Linked DNA regions of Lewinella sp. 4G2. The protein of the gene in region 1 interacts with the protein of each later gene in a pairwise test. Links are inferred from orthologs where the notes say so. Each region holds a gene or a part of one and is shown on either strand. Other genes may lie near its edges. The genes, in order: priA and A3850_RS06775.

Region 1 (8,639 bases):
CATCGCGAGTAAGGACGACGTTCGTGCGCTTCGGAAGCGGCCGGCCGATGCTGCGGAAGGTCTTCCGCCCCATGATAACGGGGTGGCCCAGCGTAACGGATTTGAAAAACTTGAGATCGGCCGGTAAGTACCAGGGGATGTCCCCATCTTTGCCGATGGTACCTTTTCGGTCCGTCGCAACGATGGCGGATAGTTGGGGGGCTTGCCGGCTTGTACTCATGGCGTGAAGGTATAAAGCGACCGGCCAAAGCGACCGCCATTGCCAGGAAGAAAACGGTGCGGCACCAGAAAATGACGGGCTAGTGGTTCAACTATCTGCCCTGGCTCAACGTACTTTTACAACAAATACTTTCAATTTGCCTGCTCCTCCAACTACGCCAGACGACCTCAGCCAAGCCGGCACGGTGTACGCGGAGGTGATCGTACCACTTGCGGTGAAGGATACCTATTCCTTCGCCGTACCCGAAGAATTGGTGGGTGGGGTGAAGCGTGGTCTCCGCGTTGAGGTACAGTTCGGTAAGAACAAGCACTATACCGGGATTATTGATCGGCTCCACGCGCAGCGGCCGGACCACCAGGTAAAGGAGATTCTCAGCGTCATCGACGTGGAGCCCTCCGTCACCGAAAAGCAACTCCAACTCTGGCGGTGGATGGCGGACTATTACGTCTGCAACATCGGCGAAGTGATGACGGCCGGCCTACCAAGCCACCTGAAACTGACGAGTGAAACCATCGTCACCCTCGGGCCGCTCTTCAGCGAAGACGCTACCGAACTGGACGACGAGGAATACATGATCGTGGAAGCCCTGACCATCCAGCAGGAGCTCTCCCTGAAAAACATTCAGGACATCCTCCAGCGCAAGGTGATTCTCCCCGTCATCCGGCGGCTGATCGATCGGCGGGTAATTCTATTACAAGAGAACCTGGTGGAGCGCTATAAGGCCAAAAAGATCGCCTGTGTCCGCCTAACCGAACAATTCACTCCGGAAGAAACCTGGAACGATGCCTTCGAACTCGTTTCCCGCTCCGAAAAGCAAACGGAAGTATTGCTGGAGTACGTCCAACTCTTCCGCACCATCCCCTTCGTCCGGCGGGCGGACCTCACCAAGCGGACGGGAAATTCATCTTCCGTGATCAATCAAATGGTCAAAAAGGGCGTCTTCGAACTCTACGAACAGGAGATCAGCCGCATCTCCGCCGCCGAATCGATTCAGGATGGGAATCACCCCTTAAGCCCCCAGCAAACTTCCGCCCTGAGTGAGATTCGGGATGCGCACGCCGCGAATAAGCCCGTACTCCTCCACGGCGTTACCGGCAGCGGGAAGACCAGGGTGTACGTGGAACTGATTAAGGAAACGCTGGACCGGGGGCAGCAAATGCTCTACCTCTTACCGGAAATTGCCCTGACGAGTCAGATCGTCAAACGCATCCAACAGGTGTTGGGGGATAAAGTCGTCGTCTACCACAGCCGCCTCAGCAGCATGGAACGCGTGGAGATCTGGCAGGCGGTACTGCGGGGGGAGAAATCCATCATCGGCGCCCGGTCGGCGGTCTTCCTGCCCTTTAAAGATCTTGGCTTGGTGGTAGTGGACGAGGAGCACGACCCCAGTTTCAAGCAGCAGGAGCCCAACCCGCGCTATAATGGCCGGGACGTTGCAGTCTTCCTGGCTCACCTGCACGGCGCCAAAACCATTCTCGGAACGGCTACGCCCAGCCTCGAAAGCTGGGAGAATACCACCCGGGGGAAGTACCGGCTGGTGAGTATGCCGGAGCGGTTTGGAGGCATCCAACTCCCCAAAATGTTGGTCGCCAACGCCCGGGAGACCAACGAGAAGGGAGTAGCTCACCCGTTCTTCACCCCTACCCTGCTCACTGAGATCAAAGCGACGCTGGCGCGTGGGGAACAAGTGATTTTGTTCCAGAACCGTCGGGGTTTCGCCCCCACTTACTTCTGCCCGACCTGCGACCTCACGGTACAGTGCGTCAACTGCGACGTGAGCCTGACTTACCACCGGTACCGGGACCAATTACGTTGCCACTGCTGTGGCTACTCCCGCTCCAAACCAGATTCCTGCCCGGCCTGCAATAGCGTGGGCATGAAGCTCAGCGGTACCGGCACCGAAAAGATAGAGGATGAGCTCAAGATCTTCCTCCCGGAGGCACGAATCGCCCGCATGGACCTCGATACTACCCGTGGTAAGGAAGCCCTCGGTAAACTCATCGGCCGCTTCGAAGCCGGGGAACTGGACATCCTCGTAGGCACCCAAATGGTCACGAAAGGCCTGGACTTTGAGCGGGTCGGCCTGGTGGGCATCATCAACGCCGATCAGATCCTGCATTACCCGGACTTCCGGGCCGATGAACGAGCCTATCACCTCATGACCCAGGTTGCCGGACGAGCGGGCCGTCGCCACCGGCGCGGGAAGGTCATTATCCAGGCAATGGATCTGCAGCACGTCATCCTGAAAAACGTGGTCGGGGGAGAGTGGAAGGAATTCATCGATCGGGAACAGACCAACCGCCGGGAAGCGGCCTTCCCACCCTACGTAAAAATGATGCACCTGCAACTCCGCCACCCACAACGGGGCAGGACCGAGGAAGCCGCCAAGTTGTTACATTCCTGGCTGGCGCCGGTGCTAGGCGGAATGATCACGGCCCCCTTCGAACCCAGCGTCGCGCGGTTGCGGACCTATTACTTACAGGACATGGTCGTCCGTGTCCAACCCATCCCCAGCGAGGTGAAGCGGGTGAAGGGTATTTTGCGCAAGGCCATCGCTCACCTGAACGTAGCACCGAAGCTGACGGGGGTGAGGGTGGTGTTGGACGTAGATCCTTATTAGATTTTAGACGCTAGAAGTTGGATTTTATACAATCTTGTGCCTAACCAAATAGCGTTGACAGATTAATAATGAAGTCGCGCCATTACGCACGACGGTTTTTAAATTTTTCCTCAGTTAGGTACTTGACACCGGCGGGGAGTATTTGCCCACGCCCCTCACGGGCATACTTGCCGGGCGTGGGTAAATACTTCACGACGGTTGGGCACAGGTCTTCATTCACCCCCTGGCCGTCCTTGATCAAGAGCGCATAGCGGTAGCCTGGCTGATCCGATCGCCAGCCGGCCACAAAGGCTTTGGGACTGCTTCGCAACGGCAACCTTCCGTGGATCCGTTTGGTATTATAGTGCTTCACGGCTCTGTTTACCAGGCGCTTTAGCTGGTCAAAGTCTTTGGGTTGCCAGTGGTCGAGGTACTCTTGTTTGATCACACCGTTGAGGCGTTCAGCGTAAGCATTGTCCAGCGCTACGTCGCACATACTACTTGAGATGCCTCTGCTACGCAGTCGTTCGACGAACTGACGACTACGATACTGCGAACCACCATCGCTGTGGAAGATGAGACCCTGTAGATCTGACTGACCACACTGGCGAAAAGCGCTTTCCAAGGCAGCGATGTTTGCCGTTGCCAGTAGGTGTTTGCTCGTATGGACACCTACGATCTGACGGCTATAAACGTCAATGATGAAGGTGATGTAGTAAAAGCTATTGTTGATGCGATAGTACGTCGTATCGCTCTGCCATACTTGGTTAACCCCATTGATAATCAGTTCTTTAATTAAATTAGGATAGCGATAGGACCCCGATCGGGTTACCCGCACGTAGTTGCGTTTACGGACTAGGGCATAGCCACGCCGGGTCATCTCACGGCAGAATGCGTTGCGCGAGATATGCCGCGGCCGTAGCATACTCCAGGCTTTCTGTAGGCCCAGGCCGGGGTGTTCTCTGCGCAACAGTTTTAACTGAGACTCAGCTCCGTTCATGGCATCCTCGTACTTAGCTCGGCGCTTCCAAAAAGCAGCGTGAGCTTGTCGACTAACGCCCAAGGCTAAATAGATCGTTTGCTTCGTCATTGGCTCTTCTTTTTGCTCGAAGAGTCGGCTGAGCGCAGTGTGGAAGCAGCTTTTTTTTTGAACTCCGGCATCTCCTCTTCGTAAATGGCCAGCATTCTCGTTTTGTGGTCAAGTTGAATGGCCATCCGACCGAGGAGGGCTTGCTGTTCGGCGAGCTGACGTTGCAGTTCTGCAAGCTTAGCAGTTTGACTATTGGGGACTTCGACGATAACGGCATTCTTCTTGGCCATGCTACTGTATTTAGCGATCCAGTTGTAGATCGTTTGATAAGATACGCCGTAAAGCTGGACCATTTGCTTGACACTAAAGGTGCCCTCCTCAAAATCTTTGACGCGGGCTCGTTTGAAGCACTCGCCGTAGCGCTTGGTGGGACGGATCTTCCGATTTTTTGTTGACATTTCGATGCATTGGTGTCAACGTATTTGGTTTAGGACATCTAGCGTCTAAAATCTAGGTTCCAGCGTCTACCATTTTACTGCTTGCGCACCTTCCCGCCGGAGCTGGCGTCAGAATTGACCTGAGCAGGAGTCCCGGAATACCGGATGCTTCCACCAGAGCTTGCGTCGGCCCGCAACTTTTCGGTGACGTGGATCTCAATGTCGGCGCCGGAGCTGACGTCTGCATCGACTTCCTGTGCAGTGGCTTCGGTGGCGTCAACATTTGCGCCGGAACTAGCTTCGGCACGGAGGCGATTGATGGTTCCTTTGACAATGACTTCGCCGCCACTACTGGCGTCTATCCGTGCTGCTTCACCGGAGAACATGACGCGTACTTTGGATCCACTGCTGCTTTCCAGGCGCAGCGTCTCTCCCCGGAAACTGCCTTTGGTGTAAATGTCAGCGCTACTTGAGGCGTCTACCTTGGTCAGTTCCGGCATGGTGATGTATACCTCAATATTTTCCTTCTGGCGGACCTGCACCTTATCCCTGAAACCAATGTCAAGCGTCGTTCCGAGCACCTTGGTTTCGATGTATTCCATCAGATTGCTTTCCGCCTTGATGAGGACGGAAAATTCGTTCCCCTGAGTGATTTCCACATTCATGCTGCAGCAGGCCTTGATGCCATCAAAATCTTCGAGGTCGCGTTTGTCTTCAGTTACCTCGCCGTTTCCGCGAATGGTTTTGTTCCACCCCCAGTTCTGAGCCTGGGTGCTGGCGGTGGTGAATAGGGTAACGAGGAGGAGCGTGTATAGAATTCTCATAGTTCTTATTGGTGTGTTTGGCTTGAAGGACGAGCCAGTCAATCCAGGGTTGCACCAAATATAAAAACGCCGCCCTCCCATTGCTGGGAGGACGGCGCTTTTGTGTTGGATTCGGAGGTAAACACCCGAATGCATCTGGGTGACGGATTAGTCACGGCGATCGCGGCGGTCTCCGCGGCGTCCACCACCACGGCGGTCTCCACGGTCACCACGGTCGCGGCGGGGGCGGTCCTTGGCGGCCTGGCGCTCGGCGGCGAGTTCCTCATCCGTGGGGATGGTTCCGTCGGCGCGGGGCATGATGGCCTTGCGGCTGAGGCGGAGTTTACCGGTGCGCTCGTCGATATCGACGATCTTAAAGGTCACCTCGTCGCCTTCGCTGAAGGCATCCTCAACGTTATCGATGCGGCTGTGGCTCATTTCGGAGACGTGCAGCAGGCCGTCCTTTCCACCCTCGAAGCCTACGAATACACCGTAGGGCATAATGGTCTTGACGGTACCGGTGTAGACACCACCCACTTCGGGAGTAAAGGTGATCTTCTTGATCCGGGCAACGGCGTCGTCGATGCTGTCCTTATCGCTGGAGGCAATGGAAACGTGGCCCTTACCATCGATCTCTTCGATGTTGATGTTGGTACCGGTCATTTCCTGGAGCTCCTGGATGATCTTACCACCAGGTCCGATTACGGCACCGATGTAAGACTTCTCGATGACGAGCTTGACGATCCGTGGGGCGTGGGCCTTCAGGTCGGCAGCGGGCTCAGCGATGGTCTTGGCCATTTCACCGAGGATGTGGAGGCGGCCTTCGCGGGCCTGGTCCAACGCCTGCTGGAGTTGCTCGTAGGGGAGGCCGTCGATCTTGATGTCCATCTGGCAGGCCGTGATACCCTTTTCGGTACCGGTCAGTTTGAAGTCCATATCACCGAGGGCGTCCTCGTCGCCGAGGATGTCGGAGAGGATGGCAATCTTGCCACCTTCAGCGACCATACCCATCGCGATACCGGCAACGGGGCGCTTGAGTTTCACGCCACCATCCATGAGGGCCATGGAGCCGGCACAAACAGTTGCCATTGAAGAGGAACCGTTGGACTCCATGATGTCGGATACCAAGCGGATCGTGTGCGTCATCTCGTCGGGCAGTACCTGGCGGATGGAGCGGTGGGCGAGGTTGGCGTGGCCAACTTCCCGGCGGCCGGGGCCGCGCATTGGCTTGGTCTCACCTACGGAGTAAGCGGGGAAGTTGTAGTGGAGGATGAAGTCCGCGTAGCTGTTTTCGTACGCGATGTCCACCATCTGCTGGTCGGTCTTCGTACCGAGGGTGAGGCTGGTCAGGGACTGGGTCTCACCACGGTTGAAGATGGCCGAACCGTGAGCGGAGGGCAGGTAGTCGATCTCCGTCCAGATATCACGGACCTGGTCGAACTTACGGCCGTCGAGGCGGACGCTTTCGTTGAGCATCAGGTCACGGATGGTCTTCTTCTGGATCTTGTCGTAAGCAGCGCTGAGGTCAGCCTTGTTTTCGGCGACCCACTCTTCTCCTTTTTCTTCGAGGACGGCTTCCTTGTAGTCCGCCTTCACTTGCTTGAAGGCATCCTTACGCTGGGCCTTGTTGAGGGCACCACGGGCAACTTCCTGGATTGCGGCTTTCACCTTTCCTTCCACGTAGTTGATGATCTCTTCGGATACCTGGTGGATATCCACTTCGCGGGTAGTGGCTTTGTCGCCCACCATTTCGCGGAGTTCGAGCTGTGCCTTACACTGGGCCTTGATGGCTTCGTGGCCTACTTTGAGCGCTTCGATAATGGACGCTTCGTCCACTTCCTTGCCTTCACCTTCTACCATCATGATGTTATCCGCGTCGGCGGCAACGATAAGGTCGAGGTCGGCGTCCTTCAGTGCGGAACGGTCGGGGTTAACGACGTACTCACCGTCGATGCGAGCCACGCGGCACTCGGAGATCGGCCCGGCGAAGGGGATGTTCGAGGTGACGAGGGCGGCGGAAGCGGCGAGGCCGGCCAGGGCATCGGGCATCACCTCGGGGTCGAGGCTGATGAGGTTGATGATCACCTGCGTATCGAACATGTAGCCCTTCGGGAAGAGGGGGCGGATGGCACGGTCGACGATCCGCGAGATCAGGATCTCGTAATCGTTCAGGCGGGTTTCGCGGCGGAAGAAGTTACCGGGGATGCGGCCGGCGGCGGCAAACTTCTCCTGGTAATCCACGCTGAGAGGGAAGAAGGACTGGCCTTCGCGCACGCTCGTCCCGGAAACAACGGAACAGAAAAGCATGGTTTTGCCGCACTTTACGACAACGGAACCATTGGCCTGCGTGGCCAACTTACCGGTTTCGATGGTGACTTCCCGGCCGTTCGGCAGGTCGAAGCTCACCGTCATTGGGGTCTTATTACCCATAATATGAATGTGACTTAGTTAAATATTTACGTTTGGTCCGCCAGCCCGTAGGCCGGCCTTATCCACCCTTTACCCGGCACCTGCGGCAGCGCCAAATCGGCATCCCTAATAGAAAGGAATACCAGATCGGCACGTACGTCGATACGCGGTTTGGGGCGCCGCCACGGGAAACGCGTGACGGAGGGAACACAGCCTTGGAGAGGGGGAGTAATTGCCGAAAGGCAGGCCTGAACGTTCGGAACGCTCAAATCTTACGCCGGAGATCCGCTACCGGCCGCCGCACATTTGCGGGCGTAAAGCTATGGTCATCGTGATAATTGGTGCGAAGATAAGCTTTTTTCCCGCCGTAAGAAAAGTATGCCGCCCGACAGGTAAGCGGGGCCTCAACCAGGGAATTAAACCAGCTTGTTGAGCGCAATCACGGTACCCAAGTGCATGGCTTCGTGCACGGAATTGAAGGTGAGCGCATCCTCAACATCCCGCAGCGTAATGCCGTAGCTCGTGGGGTACTCCCGAAAATTGCTGAAGTCGAGGCCGTCCCAATCCTCCCGCAGACGGCGGACGCTCGTGATGAGGCTGCTGAAGATCTCCTCGATCTCTTCTTTGCCGACGGACACCTCCGGCTTGGTCCCCTTGCGGTAGCGCTGGATAAATTCCTTACCGGAAGGACTCGGCAAACCGCTGAGGCCGTAGGTCAGGCCTTCCATGGTGGCGATGACGTGGCCGAGGTTCCAGATGATGTTGTTGTTGAAGCCCGGCGGGATGCGGTTGAGTTGCTCGTCCGTCAGGTCCTTACAGATTTTGATCAGGTTCTTGCGGGTGGCCAGCAGGATGTCGAATTGGGTCATTTCAGCTTAATTGTACGTTCGGAACGAGGAGGCGGCGGTGGCGGTTGAGTGCGGGCAACCCCAGCAGCGTGCGTTGCAAGGCGCGGCCATCGCCCGTCGCCAGGAAGTCGTGTGCAATCCTTTGCGCCCCCGGTTCTGCTAAGATTCCGGCTTCTTCCAGGCGGCGCTTCACCTGGCGGGCCGCCGCCGGGGAGGGGTCGATCACCCGCACGCCGTGGCCGGCCACGGCCTGGATATCCGCCTTTACCATGGGGTAATGAGTGCAGCCCAGG
Region 2 (8,229 bases), 960 kb from region 1 along the record:
GAAAGCCCGTTCGGCCAAGTTTACGCCTGGTGATCCTTCCTTCTGGCGGCTCTCCAACTACGAGCAACGAACGTTTGACGGCATTAACGAAACGTTGGAGGTAGGTGCCTTTGGCCACCTGGACACCGTGCTTAACCTCTTCCCCGCCGACTTCGTGGAGTACAAGGAAGAGCAGCAATCGATGACGACTCCCCAGTTGATCAGGCACCTCAGCAAACAGCAGGCGCGGGGGGCGGGCAACGTCCGTCAGTACCAGGTAGAATTAGCCCGTCGCTCGGCGCAGCCGTTTACGATCTTCATCCTTACGCTGATCGGAGTATCCGTCGCCGGCCGCAAGACCAGGGGAGGGATGGGGATTCAGTTGGCTTTAGGGATCTTCATTGGGGCGCTTTTCGTCTTCGTTACCCAGTTCGCTTCCACCATCACTACTTCTGCCGGGATGCCCATCTACCTGGGGATGTGGATGCCCAACATCATCTTCTTTGCCGCTGCACTCTACTTCGTCCTGAACGCCCAGCGCTGACGGAGTATCCTCTTAGGTACTTACTGCTCCTTTAGACCTTGGAAACTAAGCATCAACGCACTTAGTCCGAATTCCTGCATGCCCGTCATTCACTCTATATCGGGCGTCTCGACTAAGTGGGGGACTCAGAACGTGTCGCTGCCGCAGGTGCAATATTTTGGACCGAATAGTGGACAGGTCCTGAGCGATGATTTAGTCAGCGGATGCTGGATTGGCTGTATGATATCAGGCCTTCAGCAGCTTAGGCAGAGTATTGGACAAGTTAGACAAACGGAACTTCATTGTTACCTGGTCATCTTCCGCCATGCCTATTTTTGTACTCTGATTGAGCTTTGTCGAGCGTTTAAGCACAATAGAATGGCAATCTCTTAGACAAAACAATCTATATTTCATTTTTTACTGAAAGTTCAATTTACGGATGCGCACTGTTAAACAGACGTAAAGCTTTGTTTTACAGAGGTTTGGAGAATAGGCCCTAAGTGATGCAGGGTTAGGATAGATTCCAGTGGGTGCAAAAACCTTGCAATCCATTTAAGTTTTGCCTAAATTTGGTTAGACAAAACCACTAAAGCCTTCTATCATGTCCCAAATGGAATTTTTTACCGAGTTCAATCGGTTAACTACGCTACTTAATTCTTTCGCTTACAATCTGACGAAGAACTCGGAGGATGCGAAGGATCTCTACCAGGAAACTGCCTTCCGCGCCATTACGAACCGGGATAAGTTCAACCCCGGCACTAACCTGAAGGCCTGGCTCTTCACGATCATGAAAAACATCTTCATCAACAACTACCGGAAGAAGATGAAGGCGAACACGATCATGGACAATACGGAGAACCTATACTACCTCAATTCTGGCCGTACCCAGATCGATAATGAGGCGGAGAGCGATATTTTGATCAAGGAGCTGACCGTCCTGATCAATGATTTGGATGATAGTACCCGTATTCCTTTCCTCATGCACTATCAGGGCTTCAAATACCAGGAGATCGCTGACCACCTGGGTCTTCCCCTGGGCACCGTGAAGAGCCGCATCTTCTTTGCGCGTAAAGACCTTAAACTACAAATTGCCCGCCAGTACGGGAAGCTTCGGCAGACCGCCTAAGTGTACTGACTGTCGGCTTACTGTGGTGCATCAGTCCATAACTATTGTGCATGGTAAACTATCAAAACCTATTTCGACCGGGGCGCTACAACGCCCCGGTTTTTTTATGCGACCTTACGACGCACTAATAACTCCACATCGTTGACTAAAGCGGACTGGAAATATTTTCGAACGCAACTTCTGGCGTGGTACCTACCCGAACGGCGGCCAATGCCCTGGAAGGAACACCGCGACGCGTATAACATCTGGTTGAGTGAGATCATTCTGCAGCAAACCCGCGTCGAGCAGGGCCGCGCTTACTACGAGCGGTTTGCCGAGACATACCCTACAGTGGCAGACCTGGCCGCAGCTGATGACGACGCCGTCATGAAACTATGGGAAGGCTTAGGTTACTATTCCCGTGCTCGCAACTTGCTGAGGGCCGCCCGCATGGTGGTAGCCGAATATGGCGGGCAGTTTCCAGATACCGCCGATAAGCTCAGGAAACTTCCCGGCGTCGGGCCGTACACCGCCGCGGCGATAGCCAGTTTCGCCTTCGGTGAACAGGTAGCCGTGGTGGATGGCAACGTATACCGCATCCTCGCCCGCTACGCTGGTAATTCAACACCGATTGATAGCACCCCCGGCAAAAAACTCTTCGCACAGTTGGCGACGGATGCCCTCGGTGACGTACCCGCCGCACGCTTCAACCAGGCGATCATGGACTTTGGCGCACTGATCTGCACGCCAAAACGAGCTAGCTGTAAAGAGTGCCCACTCTCAACTAACTGCAGGGCATTTAACAACGGCCAGGTATACGAGCTACCCGTCAAGCAAAAGACGCTAAAGCGGCGGGACCGCCACTTCCACTACCTCGTCATCAAAGACGATGCCGACCGAACCATCATCCGCCAACGGCAGGGTAAGGATATTTGGAAAGATCTCTACGAGTTCCCACTCATCGAGACCGTCAGTAATGAGGTGGGCACGCAGGAATTGGCCCACCATCCCGATTGGCCCGAATGGCTCCCCGCCGCCGAATTGGAATTCACCAAACGCAGCCAGGTCTATAAGCAACAATTGACGCACCAGACGATCTACGTCAGCTTTCACACCTTTCGTTGGGGATTAATGCCAGGAAGTATTGAAAATTACCTGCTACCCCAAAACAAATTGTTGGATAAATTTGCCTTTCCACGCGTAATCACTAAATATATCGAGGATAAGACCCTACTTTTGGACCTCTTCTGATTACCGATCCCAAGCTCCTCATTTCACCCCTGCTGGCAAATTGCTAGAGGATTCCATTCCGCTAAATCGCACTCTCCATGGTCAATAAAGTTACCCTCATCGGCCGGCTCGGCTCCGACCCCGAAATTCGCACCCTTGAAAGTGGAGTAGCCGTTGGACGTTTCTCCGTAGCTACCTCAGAGAACTACAAGGACCGCAGCGGTGAATGGCAAGAACAGACAGAGTGGCACGACGTCGTCGTCTGGCGCCAGGCCGCCGAGCGCGCCCAACGTTCCCTGCACAAAGGAGTGATGGTCTACGTGGAAGGCAAACTGACGCACCGGAAGTGGCAGGATAAGGAGGGTAACAACCGGAAAACCACCGAAGTCGTGGCGAACTACTTCCGGGTGCTCGTCAACCCTAACGCTGGTGAAGGAGGTCCACGCCCCTCTTTGGCTGACGCACCTCCAGTTTACACTCCCGAAAACAACGCCCCGGCGGCTCCCCAAGCTACGGCGGCTACCCCTGCCCAAACTCCCGCATCGCAGGCACCAGCCGCTCCCGCCATTGACGACGACGGAGAGGACCTACCATTTTAATCCTCAGTAAAATAATTGACTAGGTAAGTGGCTCAGCGTACTGCAACTCGAGCATGAATACCATCCATTTAGCCGTAAGTACTTACACGAGTATACAAGGGGTGCCCCGTGAATAGGGAGGTTGTAGGCTGATGTTCAACCGTAGCCATTCTTCACCCCGCGGGTTACCGGGCTGCCCTATCTTTGCAACTTCACCATCCTGCGCGTGGGCGCACTGCATTGGACCCAACCGGTTTATCCTACCTTTTTGAATCTACCCTCCTGCTCAGCTTCACTTCGACGCTGATCTTCGGTGGTGGAGGAATCGTGCTGCTCTTATTGTTGTCCGGGCTCGTGTCCGGCTCCGAAGTAGCTTTCTTTTCGCTGACGGATAATGATTACGAAGATTTCGCCGAATCCCCCACGCCGGCCAGCCTGACGCTGATTGACTTCCGGGAGCGGCCGCGGCAGTTATTGGCAACGATCTTGATCGCCAACAACTTCATCAATATTGCGATCGTCCTGATCTCGGAGGTGCTACTGCGGGCGCTGTTCCCTGAATCTATTTTCACCAATTGGGCTACTGGCATCCTTTCGTTCCTGGATCAATTTGGTCTTGCCATTAACCCTGAAGGTTACTTCTCAGCGGAACCACTGGCTGGAGCGATTCGCTTCACCGTTACCGTGGTTGGAGTGACGTTTCTATTGGTACTTTTTGGAGAGGTAGCGCCAAAAGTCTACGCCCGTATGAACCGGGTGGAACTGGCTTCCCTCATGGCCCGCCCGGTCAACTTTTTGATGAGCCTGTTCAAACCAGTGTCCGTTCTCCTCGTGAATGGAGCTTCCATTATCGAACGCCGGCTGGAAAGCCACACCAACGACAATTTTTCGCCCACCCAGCAAGACATCGATGAGGCCATTGACCTCACCGTACAGCAGGAGGAGAACGGGGAGGAGAGCCAACAGGATGTATTCCTCCTCAAACAGATCGTCCTCTTCGCCAACGTGACCGTCCGCCAGATCATGCGCAGCCGGGGAGACGTGGTGGCCGTCGACCAGAGTGCGAACTACCACGAGTTGCTAGACCGCGTCCGGGAACACAGTTACAGTCGAATTCCCGTCTTTGAAGACGACTTTGATAAGGTGCGGGGAATCCTGTACGTGAAGGACCTGCTTGGTTACCGCTACGAAAGTGCTGACTTCGACTGGTTGAGCCTCGTCCGGCAAGAAGTGCTGTACGTACCCGAGAACAAGAAGGTGAGTGATCTGCTAAAGGAATTCCAACAGCAAAAGATGCACATGGCCATCGTCGTGGATGAGTACGGCGGCACGGAGGGCATCGTCACCCTCGAGGACGTCATGGAAGAAGTGATTGGTGACATTCAGGACGAGTTTGACGAAGGGGATGAGATCGTCTTCAACAAGATCGATGACTACAACTTTGAATTTGATGGCAAAACGTTGCTGAATGACGTCTGCCGGGTCCTCGATCTCAGTACCACCACCTTTGACGAGCTGAAGGGCGAGGCTGAATCTCTCGCCGGTATCATTCTGGAGACCATCGGCCACTTCCCCGAGCCCGGGCAAGAGATCAAGATTGGGGAATACACCCTCAAACCACTCTCGGTCACCTCCCGGCGGATCGAGGAGGTACTCATCACGCTTCCGGAGACGTCAGCCAGTGAAGAAGGTGAGGATTAGGCTGGCAATTGGCAACTGTTACTCGCCCTTTTTGCATTGCACCTGCGGCAGCGACACGAAGTAAGTCCCGCACTTAGTCGGGGCGCCTGACAATTTTAGAAAAAGAGAAAACAGCAAAGATTTTTTATAACTGCTCTTGCAAATAACAAATAGCGGGTCGTACATTTGCACCCGCATTGAGAAACTGCCTCAGTAGCTCAGTTGGTTAGAGCGGCGGACTGTTAATCCGTAGGTCGAAGGTTCGAGCCCTTCCTGAGGCGCATTTAAAAAGCCGAGTACGATGATTCGTGCTTGGCTTTTTTCGTTTAGGCCATTAAACCTTATTCCCGTTTTGGGGTAGCACCACTGGCCTTTGCTCCATAAATCAACTTCCAAGCACTTACCGTATGTCCGCCCTCCTTTCCATTGGTACCATTGCATTCGACGACGTTTACACCCCCTACGGTGAAGTAAAAATGATCGAAGCCGGGTCCTGCACCTACATCGCCATGGCGGCGACGCATTTCTGCAAGCCGGTTCAGCTCGTATCTATCATTGGTGACGATTACAACCAGGATTTTCTGGCCGACCTGAAACGCCGCGGGTCTGACCTCGACGGCGTCGAGGTAGTGGAAGGCGGCAAGTCCTTCTTCTGGGCCGGCAAGTACCACGACGACATGATGGGCCGCGATACGCTCGATACCCAACTGAACGTACTGGAGCACTTCGACCCGAAACTGCCCGCTAGCTACCGGACGACCGACTACGTGATGCTCGGCAATCTCAGCCCGCAGGTACAGTCCAGCGTGATCGACCAGTTAGAAACGAAGCCTAAGCTCATCGCGCTCGACACGATGAACTTCTGGATGGACATCGCCATGGAGCCACTGAAGGATGTCCTCAAGCGAATCGACGTGCTGATCATCAACGACGAGGAAGCCCGCCAACTCTCCGGCGAACTGAGCTTGCTTAAGGCTGCCGCCAAGATCGTCGAGATGGGTCCACGCATCCTCATCATCAAGAAAGGAGAGCACGGCGCACTACTGTTTGACGGCGACAGAGTCTTCTCCGCCCCCGCCCTCCTACTACCTCAGGTAACGGACCCAACCGGCGCCGGCGACACTTTTGCCGGTGGCTTCATGGGCTACCTCGCCTCGACGGACGATACCAGTTTCGAAAACCTCAAGCGCGCCATTATCTACGGTTCGGCAATGGCCAGTTTCGTGGTGGAAGACTTCGGTACCCGCCGCATGCAGGGCTTGACCCGGGCGATGATCGATGGCCGCGTACAGCAGTTCGTCGAGTTGATCGGAGTTGATATTTAAACTATCCCCGCTCCCTTGGCCAACTTCCTCGATAAACGACTGGCAGCCATCCGGGCTACGGGTACTTTCCGGTCCCTCCCCGGAACGGTGCGAGGGATTGATTTTTGGTCCAACGACTACCTTGGTCTGGCACGGGATGCCAGCACTGTTTCTTCCTCCGAACACCTGGCCGGCGGCGCTACCGGCTCTCGCTTAATTTCGGGCGATCGCGATGCCTACCACCAGCTGGAAGTACGGATCGCTGAATACCACGGGTTCCCTTCCGCCCTGCTCTACCCTTCGGGATATACGGCCTTCCTTGGCTTGCTTTCCTCCCTCCTACAACGGACGGACACCATCATTTACGACGAACTCAGCCACGCTTGTTGCCGCGACGGTATTCGTCTGGGCCACGCCCGCGCGCTCCGGTTTCGCCACAACGACTTAGAGGATTTACGCCGACAACTTGAAGGAGCCCGCCCCGACGGTAATGTCTTCATCCTCACCGAAAGCCGCTTCAGTATGGACGGGGATCGCGCGCCGCTGCGGGAGATTGCCCTTCTCTGCCAGGAATACGGTCCCCATCTGATCGTAGACGAGGCTCATTCCGGTGGTCTCGACGGGGCGGAAGGGCGGGGGATTGTCCACGCGCTGGGCTTGCAGCAACACGTTTTCGCAAATGTGATCACCTACGGAAAAGCCTTCGGGGGCCACGGCGGAGCGGTACTTGGTTCTGCGGCTTTGAAATCCTACCTCGTCAATACCTCGCGGCCCTTCATCTACAGCACGGCACCCGCGGCGGCCCAGTATGCTGCTATCGACACTGCCTACGCTACGTTGGAGGAGAGCCACGCACAGCGGATGCAAGACCTAGCGGACAATGTGGATTGTTTCCAACGGGCAATTCACCATTATCAGCTGTCCACTTTTAGCCCGGAGGTAAACGGCCCTATTCAGATCATTCGCTGCCCGGGTAACGACGCCGTGATGCAGTTGCAAAATGCTTTATGGGCTGACAATTTCCTGGTAAAGGCCATTCGATCACCGACCGTAGCGGCTGGTCAGGAACGGCTGCGTATTTGTTTGCACAGTTTCAATACCAAAGAAGAGATTGAGCGTTTGGTGCAGGTTCTTGGCCGGGAGTTGGCGACCTTTGGCGGCCATAAGCACTAAAGCCTACGGAAACCGCCATGCGGATACACATCAATGGTTCGGGGAGTATTTCCGCGGCGGGTAACCGCGCGGCTGCGGCGGCGGTCTACCGTTCCGGGGCACCTACCTGGAGCAAGGATGAGGCCACCGGGCTCCCCGTTTACCGCAATGAAGATCGGCCAATCACTCCCGCAAAACTCACTGAATTCATCGAACGCACGCGGCCGGACCGGGCTACCCAGCTCGCATTGGTAGCCGCTGAGGACACTGTCGCTCAAGCCGGCTGGCGGGGTGAAGACTTCGCAATCATCGTCGGTTGTTCCCGTGGCCCAACAACCTCCTGGGAGCGGGAGTACGATTTTTTTCAGGAGCAAGGCACCGCCCGCGCGCGGACGTCGCCACAGACGACTTTGGGGGGCATTGGCTTTGCGCTGGCGGGTTACTTCGGCACCCACAGCCTGGCCTCCAGTTTGAGCGTCACTTGCTCTTCCGGGTTCCACGGTTTGCTGCACGGGGTCGCTTTACTCAACTCGGGAATGGTCGATCGAGTACTTGTGGGTGGAGCCGAGGCACCATTGACGGGTTTCACATTGGCCCAAATGCAGGCGCTGAGGATCTATGCCGGTATTCCGGAACGGGGGCAGCACGCCTGCCGGCCGCTTGCCCAGCCACACTCCG

What was found.
Region 2: the proteins of priA (region 1) and A3850_RS06775 interact in binary tests that used the Escherichia coli proteins (3 or more experiments, as listed by UniProt). The link is inferred for Lewinella sp. 4G2 from one-to-one orthologs.

The regions. Positions count from the first base shown.
Region 1 is NZ_LVWJ02000014.1:425,489-434,127, forward strand. What follows is about bases 1-3,098. They hold priA (primosomal protein N'), read left to right. Parts: upstream 1-356; coding sequence 357-2,840; downstream 2,841-3,098. Other genes in these bases: A3850_RS03290 (dihydrofolate reductase), read right to left, coding at 1-220; A3850_RS03300 (IS3 family transposase), read right to left, coding at 2,923-3,098. Also shown: more of A3850_RS03300, read right to left, coding at 3,099-3,909; A3850_RS03305 (transposase), read right to left, coding at 3,906-4,307; A3850_RS03310 (head GIN domain-containing protein), read right to left, coding at 4,382-5,110; A3850_RS03315 (polyribonucleotide nucleotidyltransferase), read right to left, coding at 5,258-7,519; A3850_RS03320 (DinB family protein), read right to left, coding at 7,915-8,367; murI (glutamate racemase), read right to left, coding at 8,369-8,639.
Region 2 is NZ_LVWJ02000014.1:1,379,782-1,388,010, reverse strand. What follows is about bases 1,998-4,685. They hold A3850_RS06775 (single-stranded DNA-binding protein), read left to right. Parts: upstream 1,998-2,935; coding sequence 2,936-3,436; downstream 3,437-4,685. Other genes in these bases: gldE (gliding motility-associated protein GldE), read left to right, coding at 3,620-4,685; mutY (A/G-specific adenine glycosylase), read left to right, coding at 1,998-2,858. Also shown: A3850_RS06790 (LptF/LptG family permease), read left to right, coding at 1-523; A3850_RS06785 (RNA polymerase sigma factor), read left to right, coding at 1,104-1,628; more of mutY, read left to right, coding at 1,770-1,997; more of gldE, read left to right, coding at 4,686-5,116; A3850_RS06760 (PfkB family carbohydrate kinase), read left to right, coding at 5,503-6,420; A3850_RS06755 (aminotransferase class I/II-fold pyridoxal phosphate-dependent enzyme), read left to right, coding at 6,436-7,572; A3850_RS06750 (beta-ketoacyl synthase N-terminal-like domain-containing protein), read left to right, coding at 7,590-8,229. UniProt on the Escherichia coli protein: Plays an important role in DNA replication, recombination and repair. Binds to ssDNA and to an array of partner proteins to recruit them to their sites of action during DNA metabolism. Acts as a sliding platform that migrates on DNA via reptation.